4 regions of the Photobacterium damselae subsp. damselae genome follow, and region 4 is predicted to be linked to each of the others. Evidence: predicted binding sites of a transcription regulator. Region 4 holds the regulator's gene; each other region holds the start of a gene.
The links. The regulator PurR, encoded in region 4, represses purine synthesis genes. The targets are predictions, from matches to a motif close to TNANGNAAACGTTTNCNTNA.
Positions count from the first base shown of each region.

Region 1: the regulator PurR is predicted to act here: its motif matches at 4,951-4,970, upstream of WAX86_RS03965 (NCS2 family permease).
Region 2: the regulator PurR is predicted to act here: its motif matches at 5,467-5,486, upstream of WAX86_RS05890 (phosphoribosylaminoimidazolesuccinocarboxamide synthase).
Region 3: the regulator PurR is predicted to act here: its motif matches at 2,576-2,595, upstream of purE (5-(carboxyamino)imidazole ribonucleotide mutase).

Region 1 covers NZ_CP146970.1:884,137-891,698, forward strand. The annotation lists gene WAX86_RS03945 (FAD:protein FMN transferase) at 1-876, shown strand, start outside; gene nqrM ((Na+)-NQR maturation NqrM) at 892-1,113, shown strand; gene dinB (DNA polymerase IV) at 1,304-2,383, shown strand; gene WAX86_RS03960 (aminoacyl-histidine dipeptidase) at 2,451-3,911, opposite strand; gene WAX86_RS03965 (NCS2 family permease) at 5,014-6,303, shown strand; gene gpt (xanthine phosphoribosyltransferase) at 6,380-6,838, shown strand; gene frsA (esterase FrsA) at 7,096-7,562, shown strand, end outside.
Region 2 covers NZ_CP146970.1:1,306,182-1,313,743, reverse strand. The annotation lists gene gfa (S-(hydroxymethyl)glutathione synthase) at 1-123, shown strand, start outside; gene WAX86_RS05905 (dicarboxylate/amino acid:cation symporter) at 645-1,898, shown strand; gene WAX86_RS05900 (ATP-dependent helicase) at 2,000-4,324, opposite strand; gene WAX86_RS05895 (metal-dependent hydrolase) at 4,617-5,384, shown strand; gene WAX86_RS05890 (phosphoribosylaminoimidazolesuccinocarboxamide synthase) at 5,593-6,696, shown strand; gene torE (trimethylamine N-oxide reductase system protein TorE) at 7,179-7,355, shown strand; gene torC (pentaheme c-type cytochrome TorC) at 7,393-7,562, shown strand, end outside.
Region 3 covers NZ_CP146970.1:82,452-90,013, forward strand. The annotation lists gene WAX86_RS00380 (DUF494 family protein) at 1-169, shown strand, start outside; gene WAX86_RS00385 (topoisomerase DNA-binding C4 zinc finger domain-containing protein) at 280-837, shown strand; gene WAX86_RS00390 (5-(carboxyamino)imidazole ribonucleotide synthase) at 905-2,026, opposite strand; gene purE (5-(carboxyamino)imidazole ribonucleotide mutase) at 2,029-2,514, opposite strand; gene WAX86_RS00400 (L-threonylcarbamoyladenylate synthase) at 2,707-3,264, shown strand; gene hemF (oxygen-dependent coproporphyrinogen oxidase) at 3,268-4,179, shown strand; gene aroE (shikimate dehydrogenase) at 4,188-5,015, shown strand; gene WAX86_RS00415 (DUF1488 domain-containing protein) at 5,022-5,288, shown strand; gene WAX86_RS00420 (gamma carbonic anhydrase family protein) at 5,278-5,829, opposite strand; rRNA gene WAX86_RS00425 (16S ribosomal RNA) at 6,212-7,562, shown strand, end outside.
Region 4 covers NZ_CP146970.1:1,492,583-1,500,144, forward strand. The annotation lists gene lpdA (dihydrolipoyl dehydrogenase) at 1-620, opposite strand, end outside; gene WAX86_RS06800 (carboxymuconolactone decarboxylase family protein) at 642-1,226, opposite strand; gene WAX86_RS06805 (hypothetical protein) at 1,323-1,715, opposite strand; gene WAX86_RS06810 (TfoX/Sxy family DNA transformation protein) at 2,077-2,667, opposite strand; cyclic di-GMP riboswitch class I at 2,786-2,880, opposite strand; gene purR (HTH-type transcriptional repressor PurR) at 3,200-4,204, opposite strand; gene WAX86_RS06820 (heme ABC transporter ATP-binding protein) at 4,651-5,448, opposite strand; gene WAX86_RS06825 (iron ABC transporter permease) at 5,445-6,482, opposite strand; gene WAX86_RS06830 (hemin ABC transporter substrate-binding protein) at 6,569-7,465, opposite strand; gene WAX86_RS06835 (biopolymer transporter ExbD) at 7,462-7,562, opposite strand, start outside.

The DNA of each region.
Region 1 (7,562 bases), 610 kb from region 4:
ACACCAGCAACCATTAAGGCTGAAATTGATCGTAAACTTGAGTTAGTCAATGATCAGATGTCGACATATCGCCCTAGTTCCGAACTGAGTCGATTTAATCAGCATCAAAGCAGTGAGCCATTCCCAGTTTCAGCAGCAACAGCAAAAGTCATTCGTGAAGCTCTGCGTATTTCTCAGCTGTCTAATGGTGCCTATGATGTCACGGTTGGACCTTTGGTTAATTTGTGGAGTTTCGGTCCTGAAGCGCGTCCAGAGAAAACTCCAACTGAACAAGAGCTAGCTTCTCGTCAAGCAGAAGTGGGTTACCATCACCTATCGGTTACTGGCGATAATAAGCTGATTAAAGATATTCCTGGCCTTTATGTGGATCTTTCATCGATTGCAAAAGGATATGGTGTTGATGTTATCGCAGAATATCTAGCAAGTTTAAATATTAAAGACTATATGGTTGATGTCGGTGGTGAGATCCGAGTTAAAGGGGCAAACGTAAATAATGTCCCTTGGCGTATTGCGATTGAAAAACCGATTAGCAATGAACGTGCGGTTCAGGATATTATCCAAGTTGGTGATAACGGCATTGCAACATCAGGTGACTACCGTAATTACTTTGAACAAAATGGGGTTCGTTATTCTCATTTAATCAATCCTCGTACTGGTAAACCTATTGCGAACCATGTGGTTTCTGTTACTGTGATCAGCCCAAACAGCATGACGGCAGACGCTTATGCTACGACATTCTCTGTTATGGGTGAGCATGAATCAATTGCATTAGCAAACAAAGAACAACTTCCTGTAATGCTTATTGTGAAAACTAAAGATGGCTTTAAAGAATACGCTTCTGATACGTTTGCACAGTACGTCGTTAAGAAAAATTAGTAGATAGAGGTAGTCATGGCTGTATATCTTACAACATTTGCTGTTTTCCTATTGGTTATTGTTGCAATGGCCGTAGGATACATCTTCCAACGTAAAACCGTAAGCGGTAGCTGTGGTGGCTTAGGTTCAGTGGGCATCGATAAAGAGTGTGATTGTCCTGAACCGTGTGATGCACGCAAAAAACGTGAAGCTCGTGCCGCACGTCAGGCTGAGTGGAAGAAGAATCAGATTATTTAAATGATTTAAGTTTCTAGAAGCTAGAGCTTAGAAAAATTTAGGATAGGGTTTAGGAGTGAAAAGCTTGATATATCGTTAGGCTTAGTCAACACATTCTTAGACCCTAGACCCTAGACCCTAGACCCTAGACCCTAGACCTTTTTCCCCATTTCCCGCTATAATAGTGCTGTATGAATAAACAGTGCTTTCTATGTCTCTAATTTCTCCTCAAACAGAACCCGTTCGTAAAATCATCCATGTTGATATGGATTGCTTTTATGCAGCTGTAGAAATGAGAGATAACCCTGAATTGCAACAAGTACCGTTGGCGATTGGCGGACGCTCAGAGCGTGGCGTCGTCAGTACTTGTAATTACATTGCCCGGCAATACGGTATCCACTCTGCTATGCCAACCGGAAAAGCATTAAAACTGTGTCCTCATCTGACTTTGGTTAGAGGGCGGATGGAGGTTTATAAGCAAGTCTCGCAGCAGATTCGCGAGATCTTTCACCGCTATACCGATAAAATTGAACCCTTATCACTTGATGAAGCCTATTTAGATGTCACTGAATGTGAGATGTTTCGCGGCTCTGCAACCTTGATAGCGCAAGATATTCGTCAAACGATTGAACGTGAGTTACAACTTACCGCATCAGCCGGAATTGCCCCGATCAAGTTTGTTGCCAAAATTGCTTCTGATATGAATAAGCCTAATGGACAATATGTGGTAACTCCTGAGCAAATACTGCCTTTTGTGACAGAGCTTAAGTTAGAAAAGATCCCAGGAGTGGGAAAGGTAACGTTACAAAAACTGCATGATAAAGGTTTGTATCTTGGCAAAGATGTTCAAAATTACGATCGTACACTGTTAATGCAGCAATTTGGTAAGTTTGGTCAATCACTATGGAATCGTGCCCATGGTATTGATCCAAGAGAAGTGGTCGTTGAGCGTAAAGCAAAGTCGGTAGGTGTTGAACGTACTTTTGCTCATAATATCTCAACCTATGATGAGTGTTGGCAAGTTGTAGAAAAGCTCTATCCTGAATTAGAGCAGCGATTACAACGGGTACGACCTGAGCTTAATATTGCCAAACAAGGTGTTAAGGTAAAGTTTGCTGATTTCCAACAGACTACGGTTGAGCATTCATTCCCTAAATTAACAAAAGAGCAATTTGCTGGATTGTTGCAAGAGGCGATGACACGTCAACAGGGGCGAGAAATTCGTTTAATTGGTTTGAGTGTTGGGCTTGAACAAGGGCTAAAGGCGCAGCAACTTGCTTGGGATTTTTAGTTTATTGTTGCTTTATATATAAAAAAACGAGCACCTTTACGATGCTCGTTTTTCTTTAACCAGAAACTCAGTGTTTAACTGGGATGTTTTTCAAGATCGCTACCATTTGATCCCAGAATAGGGCAACAGTCTCGATATTAACTTTTTCATCTGGTGAGTGTGGGAACTTAATTGTTGGACCAAAAGATAGCATATCCATAGTTGGGTATGGTTTCTTAAATAGACCACATTCAAGGCCAGCATGAATCACCATGATATTTGGTGTACGGCCATACATATTGTTATAAGTATCGCGGAATAGATGCATGATTTCAGAGTCTGCATCAGGCTTCCAACCTGGGTAAGCACCTGCAAACTCACAGCTTGCACCTGCCAGTTCGGCAACAGCTTTAAGCATACCTTCAACGTTGCTACGGCCCGAATCAATAAGTGAACGAATCAAACAAAGAATAGTAACTTTGTTCTCTTCCGTTGTGATAACACCTACGTTTAGAGAGGTTTCAACAACACCTTGAATATCATCACTCATACGGATCACGCCGTTAGGGCATGCATTTAGTACAGCAACTAGGCGGTTTTGATCAGCAAGAGCCATAATTTGGGCTGGTTGCTCTTGAGTTTCAATAAATAGGTTAATGTCAGTTTCAACATGACCTAACTCAGCATTTAGCAGATCTTGATAATGACTAAATAGTTCATTTAGTTTATCTAAATTAGCAGCTGGTAGTGCTACAACGGCATTTGCTTCACGAGGAATAGCGTTACGAAGACTACCGCCAGTGATGCTTTCTAAGCGCAAACCTAATTCTTGAGCGTGACCAAATAAGAAGCGACCAAGCAATTTGTTTGCATTACCACGACCAGTATGGATATCACAACCTGAGTGACCACCTTTCAGGCCTTTGATAACAAGTTTTGCACCAACAAGCTCTGATGGTGTTGCTTCACGAGCAATTTCTACTGTGATCGCACCGTCTACACCGCCAGCACAGCCCATGTAAACTTCACCTTCTTGCTCGGAGTCAGTATTAAGAAGAATATCACCTTCTAACCAGCCAGCTTCAAGACCGAAAGCACCTGTCATTCCTGCTTCTTCATCAATAGTTAGCAGAACTTCTAGAGGACCATGCTCAATATCTTTTGCAGCCAGAACTGCAAGACATGTTGCCATACCAATACCGTTATCAGCACCTAAAGTAGTACCTTTAGCAGTAACCCATTCGCCATCTACATATGGTTGGATAGGATCAACTAAGAAGTCGTGAGCCGTGTCTTCATTTTTCTGAGGAACCATATCGATGTGAGCTTGTAGAACCACACCTTTACGATCTTCCATTCCTGGCGTTGCTGGCTTTTTAATGATTACGTTACCAACATTATCGCGACGAACATCAAGGCCTTCTTGTTGAGCAAAGCTAACGATGTATTGTGCTAATTGCTCTTCATACTTTGATGGGTGAGGAATAGAACAAATTTTATCGAAAAATTGCCATAACGCTTTTGGTGAAAGTTGACTGATTTCAGACACAGCAGTCTCCCTTTATAGAATCTTGGGCTGAGGTTTTACCTAAAGAACAGTCTAATGCTGCTTTAGATAACCGAAATGATAGTGATATTAACTATCATGAATGGACTCAGCATACCACTGTGTCTTTGGCCGTGATAGTGAAAAATTCTTTACTTGAAAGGGAATGTGAGCTCTCCATCACTCTGATTGTCATAACGCTATACGATTTTGTAGAAACTTGACTGTTTTTTAACTGGCGTATTGAGCAAAAAGAAGAAATGACTTTGAATAATTGGTTGGTTGAATAAAAGCAGCTCGTTATCGGTGTAATAAAATTACCGTATAATGTCAGAATAAAGTGTTTTTTGTGAAAAGTGTGACGAGCTTAAAGAAAATGCTTGTAATTAAATTACTATATGGTTATGATTTCAGCATCTTCAAAGAAAACGAAGTAAATACACTAAACGCTCAGGATGAGCCCGAGAATATCGCCTCCAAGGAACCGAGATTAAGTGGGACCAATGATGGTCTAAATTGCTCCAAGGACTTGAGCCATGCATGACGCATGTTTTTGGATTACTTATGATTAAGGTGATAACAATGAAACTATTTTCTTCTATTGCGCATTTTTGGAATAACCGTTCTATCTATACTGGTAACTTCACTTACCCAAGTTCTTTCGGTTATAAATAATTGAATTTGTGCTGTTGTATTTTCTAATACAGCAACACCGAACATTATGTTCACCCCCCCTAAAATTAAGAATTCTTAAATAGCCAAATGTGGTTATTTGCAACAATTCTGCCGCCACTCCAGTTTGGGGTGGCGTTTTTTTATGCTTGTAAAAGCAAACTTGCTTAAGAATAGCATTCTTCATTTTTTGGTTGTTGAAAAAATAATCACACCTATTTTATTTATCTTATTGCTTTTAAAGGTCTTTTTATCTTGAAATTTTTGTTGAACATAAATAGAACTCTAATCTATTAGTTTTTTGGCAATTGTCAGGGTAAATAGTGGAAATCCATCACTTCTGCGACTATAATCCCACCCCAAAAATAGGCTGCGCAAACGTTTTCTATTTTTATTTTACTTTTATGCATAAATCTCCAAGGAACCGAGTTGCATGTTCGAAAAACTGTTTAAGTTAAAGGAAAACGGTACGAATGTTCGTACTGAGGTGCTAGCTGGGGTAACAACGTTCCTCACCATGGCTTATATTATTTTTGTGAACCCAACAATGCTGGCCAATACCGGTATGGATAAGGGCGCAGTGTTTGTTGCGACCTGTCTTGCTGCCATGATTGGCTGTTTTGTGATGGGCTTTATTGCAAATTATCCGGTGGCTCAAGCGCCAGGTATGGGTCTTAATGCCTTTTTCACTTACAGCGTTGTACTTGGTATGGGCTATACTTGGCAAGTTGCATTAGCTGCGGTTTTCTTATCTGGCTTATGTTTTATCGCCCTGAGTTTGCTTAAAGTTCGTGAATGGATAATTAATGCCATCCCTCATTCTTTGCGGATCGGGATATCGGCAGGTATAGGTTTATTCCTTGCTTTTATTGCCCTGCAAAGTTCGGGTATCGTTGTTGATAATCCTGCAACGTTAGTGAGTGCAGGCGATCTAACCAGTTTCCCAGCTGTTATGGCAGCTTTAGGTTTTTTCTTAACGATCGCTTTGGTTCATCGTGGTTATAAAGCTGCAGTATTAATCGCTATTTTGGTTGTTACTGGCATTAGCATTATTTTTGGTGAAGTGACCTATAACGGTGTTGTTTCTATGCCACCAAGTCTTGCACCAACCTTTATGCAGTTAGATTTTTCAGGCGCAATGGAAGTGGGCCTGATTTCTGTTGTATTTGCTTTCTTATTTGTTGATTTGTTTGATACTGCAGGCACATTAGTTGGTGTAGCAACAAAAGCAAATCTGATGGATAAAGATGGCAAACTGCCACGTTTAAGTCGTGCATTATTAGCTGATAGTACAGCAACATCGATTGGTGCGTTATTAGGTACATCCAATACCACCTCTTTTGTTGAAAGTGTGTCGGGTGTAGCAGTTGGAGGACGTACAGGTCTTACTGCTGTCACAGTCGGTGTATTATTCCTGTTGGCTTTATTTTTTGCGCCACTTGCCGGGATGGTTCCTGCTTATGCAACCGCTGGTGCATTATTCTATGTGGCAATTTTAATGATGTCTGGGTTGGTGAGCGTAGATTGGCGTGATCTTACCGAGGCAGCACCTGTTGTTGTAGTGTGTTTATTAATGCCTTTAACCTACTCAATTGCAGAAGGTATTGGTCTTGGTTTTATTACTTACGCTGCAGTAAAAGTGATGAGCGGGAAAGGGCGTGATATCAATGTCAGTGTTTGGGTCATTGCAGGTCTGTTCTTAGCTAAAATCATTTTTCTATAAGTTTCAGTTTGGCTAGATAGTTTCTGTTTAGCCTCTATATTTTTACAGTTTTATCAGAACAGAGGTTCTTTGGATTATGACTCAGAAGTTCGTCATCACTTGGGATAACATGCAGATGTACACTCGCCAGTTAGCAGAGAAATTGCTACCTGCCGATCAGTGGAAAGGTATTATTGCAGTAAGCCGTGGCGGTTTAGTACCTGCAGCGATTTTGGCTCGTGAGTTAGGCCTTCGTCATGTCGATACCGTGTGTATTTCTAGCTACGACCATGATCACCAACGTGATATGCGTGTTCTTAAGCAAGCTGATGGTGATGGTGAAGGTTTCATTATCATTGATGACTTGGTTGATACTGGCGGTACTGCTGAGAAAATCCGCGAAATGTACCCTCGTGGTAAGTTTGTAACTGTATGTGCAAAACCTGCAGGTAAGCACCTTGTCGATGATTTTGTTGTTGATATTCCGCAAGATACTTGGATTGAACAACCTTGGGATATGGCAGTAACATTTGTTGATCCTATCGCTAAACGTTAAGATCATCGATAAGAAGTAGTTTACTAAATCCAGTAAACTAAGATTGACTAAAAGGCGCTCTATTTTGAGCGTCTTTTTTTATGATTTAACAGCAAACCCATACTAGCCTTGTTATAGTATCTGTAATTCAAATTATCATATGTAATAACTAATGAAACAGTATGTTACTGTTTGTCTGTATTACATTGAGATACTTTTTTCTTGGCGACTGTAACTAAGTTGCAGTGTGATGCCCTTGAACGGCTAGGGAAGTTATTATGGCTGAATCTTCAAAGACCAATCTGTCTGAAAAACTATTTGCACCAAGAGCTAATATTAAAGAAACATCAAATTTAGTGAAAATTGCTCATAGTGATACAGCGGTGCATAACGCAATTGATGGCGATAGTGAAACGGGATGGTATCGAGTTTTGCGTCGTCCACAATGGATCTGGCAAGGGGTTGACCCTATTGTGCTTGAAGAAGTCTTGGCTCGTATCGCTTCAACAGAGGCTCCTCGTACCGATGATGCACTTCTTGATACCGTGATTGGTTATCGCCCTGGTAACTGGAACTATGAGTGGTCGCAAATAGCAGGGCGCTATCACAAGCAAGCTCGTTACCAAGCATCACAAGGTAATAAAGAAACTGCTGCTGAACTGATGTTTAAATCCAGTATCCATTACAGCATTGCAGCTTATCCTCATATCAAAGGGGACGAATTAGCGGCTCAAGCAGAATTACA
Region 2 (7,562 bases), 190 kb from region 4:
CCAAAAGATATGGATGCTATTCGCAGTCAGTTTGCAGAAATTGGTCTACCAACTTATGACTGCTTATCTCCTGCACTAATGGATGCAATTGCAACCCATGTGTATAACCAAAACCATAAGTAATTTGGTTATCGTCTAAGGGGATAAGAATTTCTATCTCCTTTGCTTCAGCCTTGGTTGATACCTAACGTCAAAGAGCTAGCGATTATCTCACGTTGTTTGTATTGAACTTATATCAGTGACGATACTCTGAATCCAATTTCTTAAGACCAATTGGATATATAGCCAAGGCTGAACAAGAAAAGGCTTTACTCGAAATAAAACGTTTTCTTGTTCATTGCTAATGGTTTTCACGCCATTAATTCTCTTATCTGTGCTTAGGCACGAACCTTCTTGTATTGAGGATGGCACTTGCCACGCTCTGGGATAACACTCAGAGCGTTTTTTTATTTGCCAGCAATGATGACCCAATTAGCTATACTCAAAAATGCATGAATTATGCAAATTAAGAATATCCACCTTCACAAAAACAATAAACAAACCATACAAAAATGGTAAACTATAACATGTAAGCATAAGTCAGCTTTATCTATTTACGTCATTCGACAAGGTAGAAAAACAACAATAACAACTAGAGAATATTAATGAAACGCACCATTTTTAAGTCCTTACCGTTCCAATTACTGATTGCAGCCGTTGTTGCATGGGGCGTAGTACAAATTTTACCTATCAGCTCTGAGTTTGTTCAGTCTAGCTGGTTTCAGTTAATTATGATGTTCAAGACAACCTACATTGGCTTGTTAAAAATGGTGGTGGGCGCTGTCGTATTACTGTCTCTTTTACAAGGGATAACCAGTATTGGTTCAACCGTTAAATTAAAATCTCTCGGTGCTAAAACCATTGCTTTTTATTCATTAACTTCTATTTTAGCCATCTCGCTGGGCTTAGGAGTATCCTTGTCCCTGCCGCCATGGCCTCAATTGATTGATCCAAATACCGTTGCGCTTGGTAGCAATGTCACTCTAATTGATAGTAGTTCATCATCAGGTGGAGCCATTGTTGAAAAGCTCTTTAAAATGGCCTTGGTAAATCCATTTCAAGCCTTAGCAACAACCAACTTACTGGGTATTGTGGTCTTTGCCCTTCTATTTGGTATTGCACTACTTGCCACTTTACCGGAGAAACACCCAGTATTTGAGGTTATCAACGGGCTTAATCACAGCTTAAATCGACTGGTTTCTGCCATTATTAAGCTAGCGCCTTTAGCTGTATTTGCCATCGTTTTTGAATTTACCTTAAAAAGTGGCAACGCATTATTTGGCGAATTAGCTCGTTTTGCTCTTTTAGTCTTTACCTTAACACTCATTCATGGCGTGATTGTCTTACCGAGCATTGCTAAATTAGCAACTGGGATCTCATTTAAAAAGTTGTTCAGAGCTTTATCTGCTCCAATGGCCATGGCATTTGCAACGTCATCTAGCTCAGCCACACTACCTCTTTCAATGCAAACAGCTGAGAATGAATTAGATATCTCACAGTCCACCAGCAGTATGGTGTTGCCATTAGGCTCAATTATGAATATGGATGGAACCGCTCTCTTTGAAGGGGTTGCCGCTATTTTTCTTGCTCAGCTATACGGTATCGATCTGGGAACAACTGGCCTGATTATGATCTTTATTATGGCGATGGTCTCTTCTATTGGAGCACCAGGAATGCCATCAGGATCCATGTCTGGAATGCAATTGGTTATGCTTGCAGCTGGTATTCCACTAGAAGCTATTGCAATTTTATTACTGATTGAACGCCCTCTTGATACCTTCCGTACTGCGGTGAATGTTGAAGGTGATTTAATTGCCGCACTTGTGGTTGATAAATGGCAAAATAAAACTTCCGCTTAATCGATTAATTAAAAATTGGTGAGCTATTCATAAAAAAACAGAGCCACTCAATACCTTTATATTGAGTGGCTCTGTTTTATCAAATCAAGAATATCGACGATTTAAAGCATTCTAGAACGAGCTTTCGCAATCACAATTAAACGGTTCGCAAGCACTTTTTGTTTTGTGCTACCAACAGTTTGAATTTCCCTTAATAATCGAGCCAGTTCTGTCTCAAAATATTTCTGTTTTTTGGTGCGCATGAGCGTCCGTATAAGCTTATCTGCATTCTCTGGCAATGGCTGATTTAACGCCCACTCATAGCTATATTGCTGATACGCACCGTCGCTAGATGGTAACTCTATTTCTCGTTCTTTTGGCGGTTGAGCCATATTGTCTAATCGTCCTAAACGCTGGTAATAACCATACACAATAGGCGATTTATGATGAGGTAATTCACCCTCTTGATACAGTTTCTCTCCAACCGTTTGGGCAACATCCACTTTTGACTCTAAAACAAATTGACTGGCGTTTTTGTTGGCGCGAACGTAACTCTCTTTTTTCTTTGGCTCAACCGTATAGTAGACGCGAGCAACATCTTTCGCTCGTGTCATGGCAACATAGGCTAAGCGGCGCTCTTCTTCCGTATCAGCGGCTAATCCAGCACTAGAGCGATTCATATACGGAAAGGCATCTTTATCCCAATATGGCAGATAAACTTGGCTAAACTCACACCCTTTAGCGCGAAAAATTGTGGTGACCTGTACCCCATTGATATTTGGCTGCTGGGCTTGATGTTGATCATGATGAGTCGATTGCTGTGTATAATATTCAAAATATTGAAGCGCTTTCTCACAATGTTGATCCATAGACTCAAGCACTGTTTCTACACTGTCTAATCGTTCAACCGCTTCTTCAATTTCAGATGCCGTAGCCTCCGTTTTCCAAATCCAATTATCTAACTGGCTCTCTTTACGGTACTGACGATACACATCAAGCGCTTTAAATTGCCCTTTACGACGCAAAGTAATCAGTAACTCGACTCGATCAATAAACGAATCTAAATTCAACGCTGAATAAATTTTCTCTGCTTTTGTTACATAAGCTCGCCACTGCTCTATTGGTCGATTCGCTAATTCATCACACAGAGGCTTAAGATCTTTATTGGGAACATAACAGTGTGGAAATGCCATGATATTAAAGAGAAAACTAGAGCGCTGCTGCGGTGACTGTTGCTCAAAACGCCCGATAGCAAAACCTAAAATATCCATCAGCAACCGGACTTCCCGACTATGACCCAATACCGAAGGCACTGGCATTTGATAAGGGATCTTTTTGGTCAAAAATGCCAATTCAAATAACAGTGTTTGCGACCAACGACGAACCAAGATTGCCACATCTTTAGCTTGGCCACCTTGTTCTAAAAACTGCTGAATAGACTGCGCAATTTCACCAACTTGGCGCTCAGAACCAACCACTTCAATTTGGGTATCAGAAACTGACTCATGAGATACCGTTTGAAAGTCATGAAAGCGATTTCGGTTATTCGATATCAAGTGGCTAGCGGCAAGCGCTAAACTGTGTCCAAAACGGAATGTTCTCGATAAGCTATAGGTTTTTGCAGGCGCAAAGTCTCGTTCAAAATTGAGCATAAACTGAGGGGCACTGCCTCGCCATTTATAGATACACTGATCGACATCACCAACAGCAACTAACTGAGACTGAGGACCAAGTAATTGCTTTAGTAATTGATATTGAGCCGTATTAATATCTTGAAATTCATCGACAACAATAAAGCGACACTGTTGATGATAGTATTGTCTTATCGCTTCATTATTTTGAAGTAACTTAACGGTTTCAACCAACCAATCATCAAAGAAAAGTAATTTCCGCTCTTGACGTAACGTTTCAAAATTACGAAATGCTTCAATAATAAATTGATACTCACTACTAATATCAGAAAGGTCAAATACCTCTTTTGGTGGCAGCATATAAGCTTTAACCAATCCAATGAAATTCATTAGCAGTTCAATTGTCTTCGGATCTTTATAGGTCTGCTGCTTTTGATAAGACTTTTCTTGAGCTCCCATCTGACGCAAAACTTGTTTAGCAAGCGTCTTATCACTTTCACCTTGCTGGAAATCGACTTGGTAACCCGTTTCACGTAAATAACCCGTGTGACGCAAGAGCTGATAACAAAAACTGTGAAAAGTATGAACAGGCACCTGCTGCTCAATACCGATACCTTGAAGCTTTTGTTTAAAGTCATTGCGGATATCACGGTTAAACATCAACACCAGCATATTATTCGCTGGAATTTGTGCCAATTTATGCTGAATAAGTCCAACTAAGGTGGTTGTTTTACCTGTACCAGCACCTGCTACACATAGAGCATTACCTTGCTCATGGTGAATAAAAGCAATTTGTTCAGGGGTAAAACAACTCATAATAATAAAGCTCTAAATTAAACATTTTTTGATGCAGCATCATACCACAGCCAAGACCATCACAATGCTCGCTTTTACATTCATGTAACTGGGTATATCTCATCATCAACCAACAAGAAGCAATCCCCGCTTCATAACCCCGCAAATAAATGTGACCAAATACTCATTTTGATGAAACATTAATCGTTCGTTACACTTTAATTGTCGAATGAAGCTAAATAGATTGCGAAACGAAATATTTTACGCTAATTACACTGTATAAAACCACAGTTGTTTAAGAGTATTTTTATTTGTGGCAAATTTTACAACCCATTTCACCGTAGCGGCCGTGGTTAGTGGTGTGGCAGCAGCAGCGTTACTCTCCGCCGAACATGTAATGCCAGTAACGGCCATCTGGTTAGCATTTCTTGGTACCATGGGCGGCTTATTGCCCGATATCGATTCAGATCATTCCACATCGATGAAATGGTTATTTACACTGCTGGCTAGTTTTAGCTGTTTTATCTTGCTCTGTCATATCTACTCACACGTCACTATGTTAGAGCTTTTATTTTATATCGTAGGGCTATTCATCATTGTTCAAGTTATTATCAAAGCTTGGGTACAGAGAATCACTATACATAGAGGTTGCTGCCATTCTATCGCCTTTGTTACCTTATTGGCGCTATGTGTTACACATTTAGCAAGCTTACTCGGTTACAAAAATACCTTTAGTTGGCTATCTGGAGGCTTTGTTTTATTAGGGGGTTTAGTCCACTTAATTTTAGATGAGATTTACAGCGTAGATTTGGCAAACAAGCGCATTAAGTCATCATTTGGTAGTGCCCTTAAGCCTTTTTCTTTGAGCAATCCATTTATTAGCTTGGCGCAAGTGACGGCAATTGTGCTGTTACTGTATTCAGCACCACCAGCCCATTCAACCATACGCTTGCTCAGCCATTGGCAGCATTTTCATTTCAGTCCATCATGGCTAAATATTGACCAAGCTCAATACTGGCTTAAGGATGTACTAAATTCCACAGCAGATAAAATCAAAACTGTTCATATTCCATCGATTTAGCACATAAATCATCAAGATAGATTTTATATACTGGAGCCATTGTTCATAACCTGAATAATGGCTTTTTCTTTACAACACACCACCGCGCAAACGTTTGCTATTTTTAACAAAGCGAGTATGATGCAGGCCATAACCAAGGTTAATCTCCACAACCTTAGAGGTTAACCGTTGAAATTTATGTTTCATGCTTTGATATAGGGATTTCACCATGAGCCTTGCTGATCAAGTTCTTGCTGTCAACGATGACCTACCCATTCGTACTAATCAACCAGTCCATAGCGGTAAAGTTCGTTCTGTCTATTGGTTAACACCAGAAGATAGTCGTCGCTTAATCCAAGAGAAAAATTATAACGTTCAACCCGATGCCGAATTGGCTATTATGGTGATTAGCGATCGTATATCAGCATTCGATTGTATCTGGCATGCCGAAGGAGGACTCAATGGTGTACCGGGAAAAGGAGCGGCATTAAACGCAATTTCAAATCACTGGTTTAGCCTCTTTAAACAACACAATCTTGCTGATAGCCATATTCTTGATATTCCTCACCCTTTTGTTTGGATTGTACAAAAAGCTAAGCCAGTCAAAGTAGAAGCTATCTGTCGTCAATATATTACAGGCTCCATGTGGCGAGCTTATGAAAAAGGTGAACGTAATTTTTGTGGCATTGAATTACCAGAGCGATTAGAAAAAGATCAAAAACTGCCTGAGTTACTTATTACCCCATCAACCAAAGGGATTTTAACTGGTATTCCTGGTGTGCCTGAAGTCGATGATGTTAACGTCACCCGCCAAGATCTTGAAAATAATTTAGCCGCATTTAATTTCCAAGATAAAGCCGATATAGCAACTTATGAACATATGCTAAAAGCCGGATTTACGGTGATAAGCGATGAGCTCAAGCAATTAGATCAAATCTTTGTTGATACTAAGTTCGAGTTTGGCTACGTCACAGATGCTAATGGAAACGAAAAATTAATTTATATGGACGAAGTTGGTACACCTGACTCTTCTCGCATTTGGGATGGTACTGCTTACCGTAATGGCAAAATTGTTGAAAACTCCAAAGAAGACTTTCGCCAAGTATTATTAAACTATTTTGATGACCCTGATATTCTGCTAAATAAAGATCGCATGGATGAGCGTTTTGCATTAGCACGGGATAATGCTTTACCTCAAGAGACTTTAATGGATATCTCGCGTATCTATATTGGAATTGCTGAAAAAATCACTGGACAGAAAATCATACTCAGTCAGAACCCAAAACAAGAGATCATCAAGATCTTAAATGATCAGTACGGACTGATTGATTAATATTTTTTATTTTAATAAGAGGGATATCTTTCCCTCTCTTACTCTCTTACTCTCTTACTCTCTTCACTATATCCAAGACAGAGCTCAAACTATAAAACCTGTTACATAATAATTCATTTCTATTCATATATCACTTTGCCATACATGACTTATTCATAATGGAGAGCATCTTTACACCATGCCTCTTCAACACGTTAATATCGTAACAATTAGGTCTAAAAAACATACGATACATAGTTTAAAAACGCAGCATACATCACTAACACAACTGACTTATTTATTATTATTTTGTCATAATTTTTCATAACAATTTAACAATAAATCACATCATCGTTTTACATCAAAAAACCTTACAAATATTGCAATTACCCCATAAGTATTAATTGAATCTGAATAAACGAATACTTTATGATCGCAAAATAAATAGATTTATAAAAAATATGTCTACGTATTCATTTTCCCTTATTAGCAGGAGTTTCTTTATGAGCAGTGTTACTGATCAAAAAGACCAATCGACGCGCGGCCGCGAATGGAAGGCTTTCCTCTTCATCACAGTCTTTTTATTTCCCATTTTAAGTGTGATGGTAGTAGGTGGTTACGGATTCATTGTGTGGATGCTACAACTGTTTGTGTTTGGCCCTCCAGGCCATGGCATGTAAGTCAAGTACGCATTAGAAATCATTAGAGAGGCACATAATGAAAAACTTTCTTCGCAAAGCTTGGCAGACATTCTCTCGTCCAAGTGTTCATATCAGCTTAGGTGTATTAACCCTAGGTGGTTTTATTGCCGGTGTTATTTTCTGGGGTGGTTTTAATACAGCACTTGAAAAGACCAATACCGAAGAGTTCTGTGTGGGTTGTCACGC
Region 3 (7,562 bases), 1.4 Mb from region 4:
ACGAGAAATGGTTGTTGATCGAGTAATGGAACTCGATACCAATGAGTTCACACTCGATGATCTGAAATGGATTATTTTAATGGTACTGTTCAACGCGCCAGATAATGAAAATGCATATACTCAGATGGAAGAGTTGCTATATGGCACTCAAGAAGGGTATCTCCATTAAGATAGCCAATAAAAGTGAACAGATCGGGTAATATCGGCCCGATTTTTCATTTTTTATTCTACCGCGATTTGCTACTGTAGCTTTATTGATCACTGCTGGTATTTCCTTCTATGTCGCACTCATCGTTATTTTCTAATCATGAACATGCCTTAACGCAAACTTGCCCTCAATGTGGTGAGCCATTGCAAATGCGCTTTGGTAAACATGGACCTTTTCTTGGTTGTAGCCATTATCCAGAGTGTGATTATATTCAACCGCTAAAGCAAAATGATGGCCACATAGTGAAATTACTGGGCGTTCCTTGTCCTAAGTGCCAACAAGAATTAGTGTTGCGCCAAGGTCGATTTGGAATGTTCATTGGCTGTTCCAGCTATCCTCAATGCGATTATATCTCTTCACCAGAAAAGCCAGCGGAAGAGACACATATCGCTTGCCCTGAATGTAAAACAGGTCATTTAGTCGAGCGTAAGTCCCGTTATGGCAAACTGTTTTACGCCTGCGATCAATATCCACGCTGTCGTTTTGCTGTGAACAATAAGCCTGTGATTGGAGAGTGCCAATCGTGCCATTATCCCTTATTAATAGAGAAAAAACTGGCCGCAGGTGTGAAGTTGCAGTGTGCTAACCGTCATTGCCAAGCCTATCAAGATAGTACCGATACTAAATAAACCTAAGGCGCTGATTGTGAGCGCCTTAGATGGATTGGTATTGTTTGATTCGAGAGTTAATAGGATATCAGTGCTCTCTCGGTAGGGCTGGAAATTGGGTCTCTGGTAGAATCGACCCTAAGTGCTGTAACGCCAGCTGCAGTTGTTCTGTGGTGGCTGCAGTCACATTAATATGCCCCATTTTTCGCCCAACTCTCGCTTCTTTACCATACCAATGTACGCTGCAATATGGCAGTTGGTAAATTTCGGTTGGCAAAGAATCAATGCCTAAAATGTTGATCATTGCGGTGGCGCATCGTGCAGCAGTATCACCACAAGGCAGGCCGCAAACTGCCCGGATATGATTTGCAAATTGGCAACATAAGGTACCTTGTTGGGTCCAATGGCCTGAGTTATGAACTCTAGGTGCAATCTCATTGACCAGCAGTTGATCATTGACATCAAACAGTTCAATCGCCAACACACCAACATAATCTAATTGTTCTGCAACTTGACTAAAAATACAGTTAGCCTGTTGTTGCAGCTTGTTATCTTCTATTAACGCCGTGGAAAGACTCAAAACGCCATTAGTGTGGATATTCTCGGTTAATGGGTAGGTGGTGATATTACCTTGCTTATCACGAACCCCGATTATGGAAACTTCGCGCTGAAATGGGATCCAAGCTTCTGCAATAATGGCTTGATTTGGTGTGGCTGCAATACACGCTGCCAGCTGAGGCCAAAGCGAGGCGACATCGTGTTGATCATGCAGACGCCACTGACCTTTTCCATCGTACCCTCCCAATGTACTTTTTAGTACCAAAGGTAGACCTATTGCAGTGATTGCTGAGATCAAATCGTCTTGATTATGGATGATGTGATAGGGTGCACTAGCTACTTGGGCATTATCGAGCAATGCTTTTTCTTTTGCGCGATCACCACCAATTTTTATGGTTTCTGGCGCGGGAAAGAGTTTGCCGCTTTGTTGGCATAAATCCAAAATATCGTGGGCAATATGTTCAAACTCTGCCGTGATTACATCGCTCTGTGCAATGGCTTGCTCAAGGCTATATGGATAAGTTTGCCCACTAATTGGATGGACTATGGTATTGGTCGTCACATCGAATGCCAGAACATTAATATTTAGTGGCGTTGCAGCGAGAGACATCATTCGAGCCAACTGGCCTGCACCTAAGATCAATACTTGCATAGTTACTCCAGACTAGGATCGGGTTGACTAAGAACAGTATCGGTTTGTTGTTGACGAAACGCTTCGATAGCAAGGCGAACTTCTTCATTAGATGTTGCAATGATCTGAGCGGCTAATAGTCCTGCATTTGCAGCTCCCGCTTCGCCAATAGCAAGAGTGCCAACAGCAATACCTTTTGGCATTTGAACAATAGAAAGAAGTGAATCAAGCCCCTTTAAGGCGCGAGATTGAACCGGAACACCCAGTACTGGCAATGAAGTATATGCAGCTGTCATCCCTGGCAAATGAGCGGCTCCGCCAGCACCAGCAATGATAACGGTGATACCTCTTTGCTGCGCGTTTTGAGCGTATTCAGCCAATAAGTGTGGAGTTCGATGAGCAGACACAACCTTGGTCTCGTATTCGACATTAAACCGCTCTAACATTTCAGCAGCATGTTGCATTGTTGGCCAGTCTGACTGTGAGCCCATGATGATCCCAACTTTCATTGTGTTCTCCTTGAAATAGGTATAAAGCGACCGATATCGGCATTATACGGTGCTTTTTCGCTAAGGAAAACGTTTGCGTCAGGGTTTTGCATCGAATTTAATTCCTGCATAGCTATGACAATAGGGACTGGGTAAGATAAGCACTTCAAACTGAAACTAAACAGATAACAGTAAAAAAGAGAAGAGGCCGTTGTGGATAATTTTGCTCAAGTCGTAGCCGCTCTCCAACAAGGAGAAGTGATTGGCTATCCAACAGAAGCGGTATTTGGGGTTGGTTGCGATCCTGATAGCGAACAAGCCGTACACAAACTTTTAGCATTAAAGCAGCGCCCAATAGAGAAGGGCTTAATTTTAATTGCTGCGGATTATGATCAGTTATTAGCTTATGTTGATGAAAGTCAGTTGACGACCAACCAACTTGAGCAGATAAAAAATAGCTGGCCAGGGCCTGTAACCTGGGTGATGCCAACGAAACCGTCGGTCCCTAAATTTTTAACTGGCCAATTTGAGACTATTGCCGTAAGGGTCAGTGATCACCCTTTAGTTCAACAACTGTGTCGTCAGTTTGGTAAACCAATAACTTCAACGAGCGCTAATTTAACAGGACAAGAACCTGGGCGTACCTATCAAGACGTTGAAGCGCAGTTGGGGCAGTATTTAGCGGCTATCTTACAAGGCGAAGTGGGTGGTCGTGATAATCCATCTGAAATCCGCGATGCACAAACGGGTAAAGTATTTCGACAAGGGTAATATATGGCCTTTATAGATAAAGAAGCGGTGAAAATCTTTTTGCTGCAGTTACAAGATCAAATTTGTCGCGCTCTTGAACAACAAGATGGTGTTGCACAGTTTGAGCAAGATGATTGGCAACGAGAACAAGGTGGTGGCGGTCGTACGCGAGTATTACGTCATGGTCAGGTATTTGAACAAGCCGGAGTGAATTTCTCTCATGTATTTGGCGTTGAAATGCCTGCATCGGCAACGGCTCATCGACCTGAATTAGCAGGGCGACGATTTGAAGCTATGGGGGTATCGTTAGTGATTCATCCTCATAATCCTTATGTACCAACGTCCCATGCTAATGTCCGTTTCTTTATCGCTGAAAAAGAGGGGGAAGCACCTGTTTGGTGGTTTGGTGGCGGCTTTGATTTAACGCCGTTTTACCCTTTTGCTGAAGATTGTCTTCATTGGCACCAAATAGCCCATCAGCTTTGCCAACCATTCGGTGACGCTGTGTATTCCCAACATAAGGCTTGGTGTGATCGTTACTTTTTCTTACCCCACCGCAACGAAACCCGTGGTATTGGTGGATTGTTCTTTGATGATTTAAATCAATGGGAGTTTGATAAGTGCTTTGCTTATATCCAAGCGGTAGGGCAAGGTTATTTAGATGCTTATCTACCGATTGTCGAAAAGCGAAAATCTCATTGCTTTGGCGAGCGTGAGCGTCAATTTCAACTGTATCGTCGCGGTCGCTATGTGGAATTTAATTTAGTATATGATCGCGGAACGCTCTTTGGTTTACAAAGTGGAGGCCGTACGGAGTCGATTCTTATGTCGATGCCACCATTAGCTCGGTGGGAATACGATTATCAGGTTGAACCCAATAGTGCAGAAGCTGAGCTTTATCAATATTATCTCAAACCTCGGAATTGGATTGAATAGGATTTCTTATGGATAAGTACGCAGTTTTTGGTCATCCCATTGCACAGAGTAAATCCCCTTATATTCATACTTTATTTGCCCGCCAAACAGGTCAGAAAATGAGTTATGAAGCGATATTAGCGCCCTTAGACGGATTTCAAACAGCATTAGACGATTTTCTGGCTGCCGGAGGTCGAGGCTGTAACATCACTGTTCCTTTTAAAGAGCAAGCTTATCGCGTCGCAACCCAACTGACAGAACGTGCACGTTTAGCAGGAGCGGTGAATACACTTAAATTATTAGATGATGGTGTATTACTGGGAGATAACACTGATGGTGAGGGGTTGGTACAGGACTTATTGGCTCATCAAGTAACGCTTGAAAATCAGCGAATTCTATTAATTGGGGCTGGAGGCGCTGCTCGCGGGGTTATTTTGCCGCTATTGGCACAAAATCCCCAACAATTGGTCATCGCCAATCGTACTTATGATAAAGCTCAAGCCTTAGCGGATACATTTGCCACTTTTGGTAATATTGCGGCAATGGACAATGAAACGTTAGCATTGCAAGATGGGTTTGACGTTGTGATAAATTCTACATCAGCCAGTTTGTCGGGCTCTGTGCCTGATGTGCCAACTTCTGTTATTACTCATCATTCGTGTTGTTACGATATGGTTTATGGTGCTCAACCAACAGCTTTTAATAACTGGACAAGTACGCTGGGTGCAAGCAAAAACCTAGATGGACTTGGTATGTTAGTTGGTCAAGCCGCTGAGAGCTTTATGCTGTGGCGTGGGTTACGACCTGGGGCGAAGCAAGTTCAACGAGAATTACGCCGCTCATTACAAGGTAAATAGTAGAAAATGAATCAAGATATTTTATTTGCAGATATTCAGCTATGGGACAGTGTGCGCCAAGCCGTTAATTTCCCAGCTCAGCAGGCCGGTGCTTTAATTACGTGCTGGGTATCTTTAGCTTGGCTACAACAACATTCTCCTAATCTAGAGTTAGCCAATAAAGAGATAATATTGGCTCGTTTTGCTGAACTGCGCTTTGATCTTGAAGAAATCGCAGAAGAGATGATTGAAGATGAACGTTTTGATGAGTGCGGCGATATCATTATTGGTTAAGTTGATATTCATCTTTTAAACGAACATAGTTGTTTGCCGAGAGAGTCAATGAGGATTTCTCGGCATCACTTAATTGTCTAACTTGTCTGATAGGATTGCCTAAGTAAAGATAACCCGACAGTAAATGTTTATTGGGCGGTATAACACTGCCTGCTCCAATAATGATCTCATCTTCAATGATTGCACCGTCTAAAATAATGGTGCCCATGCCGATTAATACTCGATTTCCTATTGTGCATCCATGCAACATGGCTTTGTGTCCAACCGTTACTTGTTCTCCTATTAATAGAGGAAAACCATTTGGGTATTGCGGTGATGGTCGACTGACATGTAAAACCGCCCCATCTTGAATATTGCTCTCTCGCCCTATCTTTATATAGTTCACATCTCCGCGAATAACGACTTGAGGCCAAATGCTACAATGTGGCGCCAGTTCAACTTGGCCAATAACGGTAGCTGATGGGTCGATATAGGTATTTTTACTGATCTTTGGCTGATAATTTTGGTATTGGCGAATGTCTGCTTGAGTTGTAAATGTCATTTTTGTTCCTAAATGAAATGGAAGTTATTAATTTTACGCTGTTCTTTACAACCAAACTGATCTTTTTGTGGTTTATTTGTTCGCTTGGCAAGAAAAGCTAAGTTTTTTGCAAAAATACCCTTGCCAATGTGATCGAAGTCTCTATAATGCGACCTCACTGACACGGACAACAGCGCAAGCGGTTACCGAAAGTCAGTATTGTTCTTTAACAATTTGACCATGCAATCTGTGTGGGCACTCGTGAAATGATTTAGTCTAAAAGATTTAATCAATGAAACTGAGTGACCAAGTGATACGTAAGTATCAGCACAGTCAATTCATTCATCATTTATGATGAATTAACAGTATTCATTGAGCCGTATCGTTAGATACAACAAAACTTTAATTGAAGAGTTTGATCATGGCTCAGATTGAACGCTGGCGGCAGGCCTAACACATGCAAGTCGAGCGGCAGCGACTTAACTGAACCTTCGGGGAACGTTAAGGGCGGCGAGCGGCGGACGGGTGAGTAATGCCTGGGAATATGCCCTGATGTGGGGGATAACTATTGGAAACGATAGCTAATACCGCATAATCTCTTCGGAGCAAAGAGGGGGACCTTCGGGCCTCTCGCGTCAGGATTAGCCCAGGTGGGATTAGCTTGTTGGTGAGGTAATGGCTCACCAAGGCTACGATCCCTAGCTGGTCTGAGAGGATGATCAGCCACACTGGAACTGAGACACGGTCCAGACTCCTACGGGAGGCAGCAGTGGGGAATATTGCACAATGGGGGAAACCCTGATGCAGCCATGCCGCGTGTGTGAAGAAGGCCTTCGGGTTGTAAAGCACTTTCAGTAGGGAGGAAGGTAGTGTAGTTAACACCTGCATTATTTGACGTTACCTACAGAAGAAGCACCGGCTAACTCCGTGCCAGCAGCCGCGGTAATACGGAGGGTGCGAGCGTTAATCGGAATTACTGGGCGTAAAGCGCATGCAGGCGGCCTGTTAAGTCAGATGTGAAAGCCCGGGGCTTAACCTCGGAATTGCATTTGAAACTGGCAGGCTAGAGTCTTGTAGAGGGGGGTAGAATTTCAGGTGTAGCGGTGAAATGCGTAGAGATCTGAAGGAATACCAGTGGCGAAGGCGGCCCCCTGGACAAAGACTGACGCTCAGATGCGAAAGCGTGGGGAGCAAACAGGATTAGATACCCTGGTAGTCCACGCCGTAAACGATGTCTACTTGGAGGTTGTGGCCTTGAGCCGTGGCTTTCGGAGCTAACGCGTTAAGTAGACCGCCTGGGGAGTACGGTCGCAAGATTAAAACTCAAATGAATTGACGGGGGCCCGCACAAGCGGTGGAGCATGTGGTTTAATTCGATGCAACGCGAAGAACCTTACCTACTCTTGACATCCAGAGAAACTTGAAGAGATTCGAGTGTGCCTTCGGGAACTCTGAGACAGGTGCTGCATGGCTGTCGTCAGCTCGTGTTGTGAAATGTTGGGTTAAGTCCCGCAACGAGCGCAACCCTTATCCTTGTTTGCCAGCACTTCGGGTGGGAACTCCAGGGAGACTGCCGGTGATAAACCGGAGGAAGGTGGGGACGACGTCAAGTCATCATGGCCCTTACGAGTAGGGCTACACACGTGCTACAATGGCATATACAGAGGGCAGCAAGACCGCGAGGTGGAGCGAATCCCAGAAAGTATGTCGTAGTCCGGATCGGAGTCTGCAACTCGACTCCGTGAAGTCGGAAT
Region 4 (7,562 bases):
AGCAACGCCAGTGAAATCAGTACTGGCAAAGAGATAATCCCAGAAAGAGTGTTAATTTCTCCGAGCTGTGTTCCTGCGTTAACATAAACAGCCGTTCCGGGTAGCATGCCCAATTGACTAACAAAGAAAAACTGTTTAGCCCTTATTGGTGTTAGTCCCATCAATAAGTTGATTAGGAAAAAAGGAAACACTGGAATTAAGCGAAGGCTGAGTAAGTAAAAGCTACCTTGCTTTTTGATTCCCTCATTGATTGCCGATAAGCGTGAACCAAATTTAGTTTGTACCCAATCGCGTAAAATAAAGCGACTGAATAAGAACGCAAGGGTTGCTCCAATAGTACTGGCAAAGGAAACCAGTATTAGGCTCCACCAAAATCCAAATAAAGCCGCCCCAAGCAGAGTCATGATCGCCGCTCCTGGCAGAGAGAGGGCCGTGACTGCAACATAAGCAAAGAAGAAAACCATACTTGCCCAAACAGGATGTGTATGTATCGTATCTTGAAGTGCTAATTGCTGTGCTTTTGCTTGCTCTAGCGTGAAGTACTGGCTTAAATCAAAATATAGCCATACTCCGATCACAGCAGCGACTATTCCAAATAAAAAGAGTTTTCTTTTGTCCATAAACAGACCTCAATTAAACGTTTAAATATCGCTATTATCCTGACTCTTTTTTTGCTCTGCTTTTGGTTGAATTGGTAACGAGCAAAAACCTTGAGCAGGAACATCAAGTGCTGTATTGAACTTGGCAGATAAATTCTGAAACGCAATAAGAGCCGTTAACTCTACAAGCGAATCTTCATTAAACCATTGACTTAATGTTGCGATCATATCTTCTGTCACTTTCGAACCCGTAATGGTCATGGCTTCGGTGTATTCGAGAACAGCACGTTCCTGATCCGAAAATAGTTCACTCTCTTGCCAATGTGCAAGTTGTTTGATTTTATCAACAGAATTACAGCGTTCAGCAAGCTTCATTCCATTAGCATCAACACAAAAGGCACAATCATTTAGCTGTGATACACGAACACAGACTAATGAACGTAAGACAGGAGATAGTGGGGATTTCGAGCGGTCTAAGTATCCAAAAAATCCTGCAACAAGCCAAAATAGTGTTGGCTTACGTCCCCATAACTTGGCTGGATTTAAAACGCTACCATAGTGTCGTTCTTGTAACCAAAGTAATGGGCGGATAAAGATGGAATATTTTTTCTTAGCTTGAATGCGCACGGACAACCCTTACTGTCAAAGTGTACTGAATTAGCAACAAAGACCGAGGGTAGCGCGTTTTTATTTCAGCAAAAGCAAAAAATCTTTAAAAATCGATTAGTTGATGGAAAATTCTACAACTTTAGAGGTTTCTTGCTGCACGGTACGATTATCAGGAAGATCGTTGATGAGGATATAACCACTCAAAAAAACCGGAAGAACCGCAACCAATAGGCTTTTCCCTATGTGGTAATTACGATACCAATGTTTGCGAGCCTTAAAAAATAGGATCAAACCCCAAACAAGAAGAAAGATATTTAAAAAACCCATCACGACAATGGTATCAGAGAGTGATTGTAATGAGGCTATATTTTGCTTTACTGCAATGAGAACGGCAAAAATAGGTAGAAAAGAGAGAACGATACTAATTTGAAGTAGTCTTGGCCATTTACAAAACTTGTCTTTAAAAATATTTGTAGTTTGTCCTGGAAATGGGTTGGAACAACTCATAATCGCCTCATACAACATTAGCATCTCTAAGTATTTAATTATTTGAGTGCCCGTATTCCTATATAAGCCTCAAACTATAACTATATTATCGGAAAAATGAGTGAAGGGTAGTTTTGATGTAAGGTGGGTGTAAACTTTGTGACTTTGTTCAATAAACTTTAGTTGTATTTATTTTTTGTATGTCTGTATATGATTATTTTTTAAAAACTGTGTTTTATATTTAATGGGTGGTTTTAACCTAGATATATAAGATTATTAATATATTAATCAGTTGTTATGTAACTTGTTTGATAAAAAAAGAGGCTGATAATAGCCTCTCTACTTAAGTGTTAATTTAGCCAACGTATTGTGAGTATTGTTTTTAATTTAATGACGAAAGTAGCTCATGGCGACGCTGTTCAGTAATTACTGACCAATGCTGACCACTGATAGCTCCTTCAAGTGCCCACAATAGTTCAAGATTTAAAGAGTCTCCTTGAGATGACTGTAGTGCTTTAAATGCATCAAGAGCACCAACAGCAAATAATTGCTCAACGGTTTCAATTCCTGCTTTTTTTAACATGCGTTCATTGGTTAAGCGTAGATTAGGTAGATCTTTAATTCGATTAGGTGTTGCTTTTGATTTGGATTCCTTATCCTTTTCTGCCGCTTGGAGAGAGAGTTCACCTTGCTTGATTAAGCATTGAGTATCATCCCACCAATAGTCAGGAATGGCATAATGTTTTGTGACAACTGGAAATCCTTTTTTGTAATATATATAGGGTTTTAGTCCCAGTGCTTTAAATTCCCCTTCATTATGGCAATTGGCCCGTAGATGTAGCGTATTGTTTACTACCAGAGCAAACATAGTATCACCCGCGAATATACCAAAACCTCCAAACATAGAGCGTGATTTGATACGCCCAAAACATTCAAATAATTTTAACGTGTTTTTTAATACTGGTTTGTCCATGCTTCTTCTCGGTGAAAATAATCATGAGTCACCTAACATCAGAGCGGGGATTTAGATTATCAGAATAACTAAATATTCTGTCAGAAACCCTAAGATTCATGACATTGATATTTTGATTATCGGCAACCCCGCTACCATGAGTTTATGTATATAAACTTTTAGGCCGGAAGCTTTGCGTCCTATCTCTTTCAAGATAGTTTGCCCTGTTCGTAACTGATAAAGGTTAACGTAGATAGCTTAATATTTTTTATATGAAGTTGCAAAATTTGTGATGTTGATTCAGTTAATAATTTAAAATGAGTAATATAGATGCATAAGAAATGTTTAATTATCAGCCAAAAAAGCGCTTTAAGAATAAAGTGTTACGAACATATCCTATTATTAACCTTTTTTTAAATCGTAATTTGGTTAAGGTAAAATGAATACAGAATAAATTTTAATTCATTAAACTGATTAGACCTGTTTAGTCTTTCTTTTTATATAAAAAAAGCCAATATTGAATATTGGCTTCATATTTGGAATAGATTCCCAATTAATTAAGATTCTTTACCGACTTACGAATAACGAGCTCAGGCGCCATTTCAAAAGTTTGACGCTCATGATTCTTATCTTTGACGCGATCCATTAAAATTTCAACAGCCGTTTTACCTAAACGACGTTTTGGCTGATGGATTGTTGTCAATGGCGGTGAAAAATATGGCGCTAAATCGATATTGTCATAGCCAATAATTGAAATATCATCAGGAACTCGTAATCCTGCTTGTTCAAATGTGCTGATCATCGCCATAGCCATAATGTCATTAAAACAGAAAATAGCCGTTGGACGTTCAGTCATCGCGATAAAGTCTTGCGCCGCTTTTACTGCCGTATCACACTCAAAATCACCTTCAAGAATCCAATCTTCATTTACAGATAGATTGCTTTCTGCCATCGCTTTACGGAAGCCTTTAAGACGCTCGCGACAGGTTGACTTGTCTTCATGACCAGACAAACAACCAATTTTGGTATGGCCATTTTCAATAAAGTGTTTAGTTGCAATATAGCCGCCATGCTCTGCATTATCTTGGATTTTATCTGTATGTGGTGACTCTGGGCCCCAATCCATGATAACCATAGGCAGATCTTTTTTGCGTTCTAGCAACTCAAGCAGTTTCTCATCCAGATCGGAACACATAACAAGCAGACCATCGACACGCTTTTCTGCTAGCATGCGAAGGTAATCTTGTTGTTTCGATAGGTTACCTTCTGTATTACACAGAATAAGCGTATAACCTTCTTTATAACAGTACTCTTCAACACCGTGAACAACTTCAGCAAAGAATGGGTTGGTTGATTTAGTTACCAACATACCGATTGTACGGGTTGTATTGCATTTTAAACTGCGAGCAACAGCACTTGGAGCGTAATTAAGCTCATCAACCGCTGCCATAACTTTCTTTTGTGTTGCTTCTGCGACAAAGCGCGTTTTATTGATCACGTGAGAGACTGTCGTCGTTGAAACACCAGCCATACGTGCAACATCTTTAATCGTTGCCATAGTTATTCTTCTAATAATGGGGGTCTAGAGTCAGACCGCAATTCTTTCGATATCAAATTGGTTAGCCAGCTCTACGTTGAGTCTCTCTGGCTATTCAGTTTGTTATCACCACACAGTTAATCTTGCTTTTAATCTCTAATAATTAGCTAAAGTTTAGATGATTAAGCAAGTAATCGGGTTTGTATTGTGAAACCCGCTAAAAGCTAAAAAGCCGCACCATAAAGAGCGGCTTTTTGATAACAAGTGCTATAAGTGAATATTATACGATTCTATTACATTGTGTAATCGCTTGCGATCACATTTTACCTAGAGTCTGCGCGAGTGCAATGTTTCTGTGCTTGAAGCGGAAAATACTTGATAGGCATCAATAAATTTGAATGTAATTAAACGTAAATATTCATTGGTTTTATCGATTAATGGCACAATTTCTGCTCATAACAGAGACATTAAGCCAAAATAACCGGGTAGTTATGTTCTGGATGAGCGATAACTTGAACTGGCCAGCCGTAAACATTTTCGACTGCGGTTGGGGTTAGTACTTGCCATGGCGTACCATCAGCTTGAATTTTGCCTTGGTTCAAAATGATCAAACGATCCGCGTATTGAGCGGCTAAGTTCAGATCATGAATAACAATGATAACGGCAGCACCCTGTTGTGAAAGCGCTTGTGCAATCTCTAAAGTATGATGTTGATGAGCAAGATCAAGAGCAGATGTGGGTTCATCAAGCATTAAAATACATTGTTCGCCAGAGTGCGATAACTGGGTTAATACTCTGGCAAAATGAACGCGCTGTTTTTCCCCGCCAGATAGCGTTGGATAAAGCCTGTTTGCGAGATGATCCACACCAACTTTAACCATATTCTTAGCCGCTAGTTGTTGCGCTTGATGATTTGATATTGCTAAAGGCATCGCACCAAGCTCTGCAACTTCATGAGCAAGAAATGAGAACGATAGGGTACTGTGCTGCGGCAATATACCCATGTGTTTTGCCAATAATTCAGATGGCCAATGATCTTTGGGTCTTGAAAAGATCTCAATCGATCCTGAATTTGGCGTTATTTCACCGTTTAATACCTTCAGTAGACTACTTTTACCGGCACCATTTGGACCTAACAGCGCGGTTATTTGCCCAGACCTTATTTCTAAATCAACATTATCTAGTAAGGTCTTTCTGCCCAGCTGCAAATGAAGGTTAGAAGCTTTTAGTGCTATTGCGTGATGAGAGGATAGTGTGCTGCTCATGCCATACGTCCTTTTTGCTGGATCAATAACATAATAAAGAAGGGAGCACCGATGATGGCAGTGATAATACCAACTGGTAACTCTTGAGGAGCAAAAGCGGTACGAGCAATCATATCTGCAAGTAACAAAATGAAGGCGCCTAATAGGGCTGATACCGGAATTAAGTTTTTATGGTTTGGTCCAATTAGCATTCGTCCCAGATGAGGAATAATAAGGCCAATAAACCCTATCGGACCTGTTAGTGACACGGTAACGCCAACACCTGCGGCACAAGTAATGATTAACTGTTTTTTAAGGCGTTGGACATTTACGCCCATATGCTTGGCTTCTGATTCGCCCAATAAAAAAGCATTGAGTGCATTGGCTTTACGATAGAAAAAGAAAAACAGTGCAACAAAAGATACGGTTGCTAGAGCGATCCCTGACCACGTTGCGCCAGCTAATGAACCCATTGACCATAAAGAGAAATCACGAAGCGCTTGATCGTCGGCAACATAATTAAGTAAGCCTAAGCCCGCGCCTGATATTGCTGAGATTGCCACCCCCGCTAACAGCATCACAGTCACCGATGTTCCATTAGTTCCAGTACCTAAACGATAAACAAAGAAAGTACTGATAACACCGCCAATAAAGGCAAACAGAGGGATTGCGCCTAAGTTTAAAATGGTGGGAAATTGCGCTGCAATAGGTGCAAATACAATGATCGCTAACGCAGCCCCAAGCCCTGCACCACCTGTTACCCCAATGATGGCGGGATCAGCAAGTGGATTACGAAATAGCCCCTGCATTACCGCACCACAAATGGCGAGAATTGCTCCAATCATAATACAGAGCAGAGTTCTCGGTAGACGAATCTGATTGATAACTAAGCTGATATGATTTGGCAGTTCGGTATGCCAAGGCAGTAAGGCTTTAATGCTATCACTATAGCTAATAGACATTGGGCCAATAACAATAGAACTGACGATGGCGAGTAGTAAAAGGCCAAAGCCAATAGGGTAGAGGGAGCGGATGGATAAACGTTGATTTCCCATAAAAACTCAAACTATAAATAGGAGAAAAGAGAGGGAATCAGATGCTCCCTCTGATGATAATTATTTTACTGAAATTTCGTTATCTGTTACTGATTCACAGTTGGATAGAAAACATTTGATAATCGAGCCGCTTCGTTGAGGCTATGGATACCGAGACCACCAATAAGCGCTGTACCATCTATCACAGCTAATGCATTATTTTGCGCTGCGGGTGTTTGGGCTAGTACTGGAATCTTCTTAATTAGATCTGGCATCGTTTTGATGGTTGCCGCGGTTCTAGAGCTCAATAAAATGATATCAGGCTGCATTTGAAGCATGGCTTCTGTTGAAATAGGTTTATAGTTTTCAACAAATGCAGCAGCCGGGTTTATGGCTCCAGCAAGGTTGATAACGGTATCTGCCGTTGTTCCTTTACCTGCTACATTGACAGGTCTCCCATCATGAATCATCACAAACAAAACTTTTTTTTCTTTAAAATTAGGATGTTTCTTAAGTTGAGATAGATGATCCGTTAATGTTTGAACAGTATGTTGCACTTTTTGTTCTAACCCATCAGCTTGTTTTTGGTGACCTGTTAATTGTGCAACTTGTTCAATTCGCTTAGTAAGATCTGAAACGGTATTCCCTGAGTTGACGATATCCACAGCAACGCCAGCTTGTTTCAATATGGTGAGCGTCGATTCTGGACCCATTTCGTTTGAACCAATAATACGAGTTGGTGTGAGTGACATGAGATTTTCTGCTGATAATTGACGATGATAGCCAACTTTAGGCATCTTGGTATCAACCAATGTTTGACTGGTACTGTCTACAGCAACCAGTTGATCGCTGGCATCTAAGGCATTGATAATCTCAGTAATTGCAGATCCGGCACTGATAATACGCGAGTCATTGTTTTGTGCATAAGCTGACGTCGCTCCAAATAGGATAGCAACAGCTAAAGATACGGTTTTAAACACTGGTGCTGGTTTAATTAGACTCATGCTTTGTTATCCTCTTCCATTAGCAATTGAGTAGCCTTGATGTCATTTTTTTGTAAAAACGCTAAAAGCTTTAACATTTGTTCGACTGAGGCCGTTT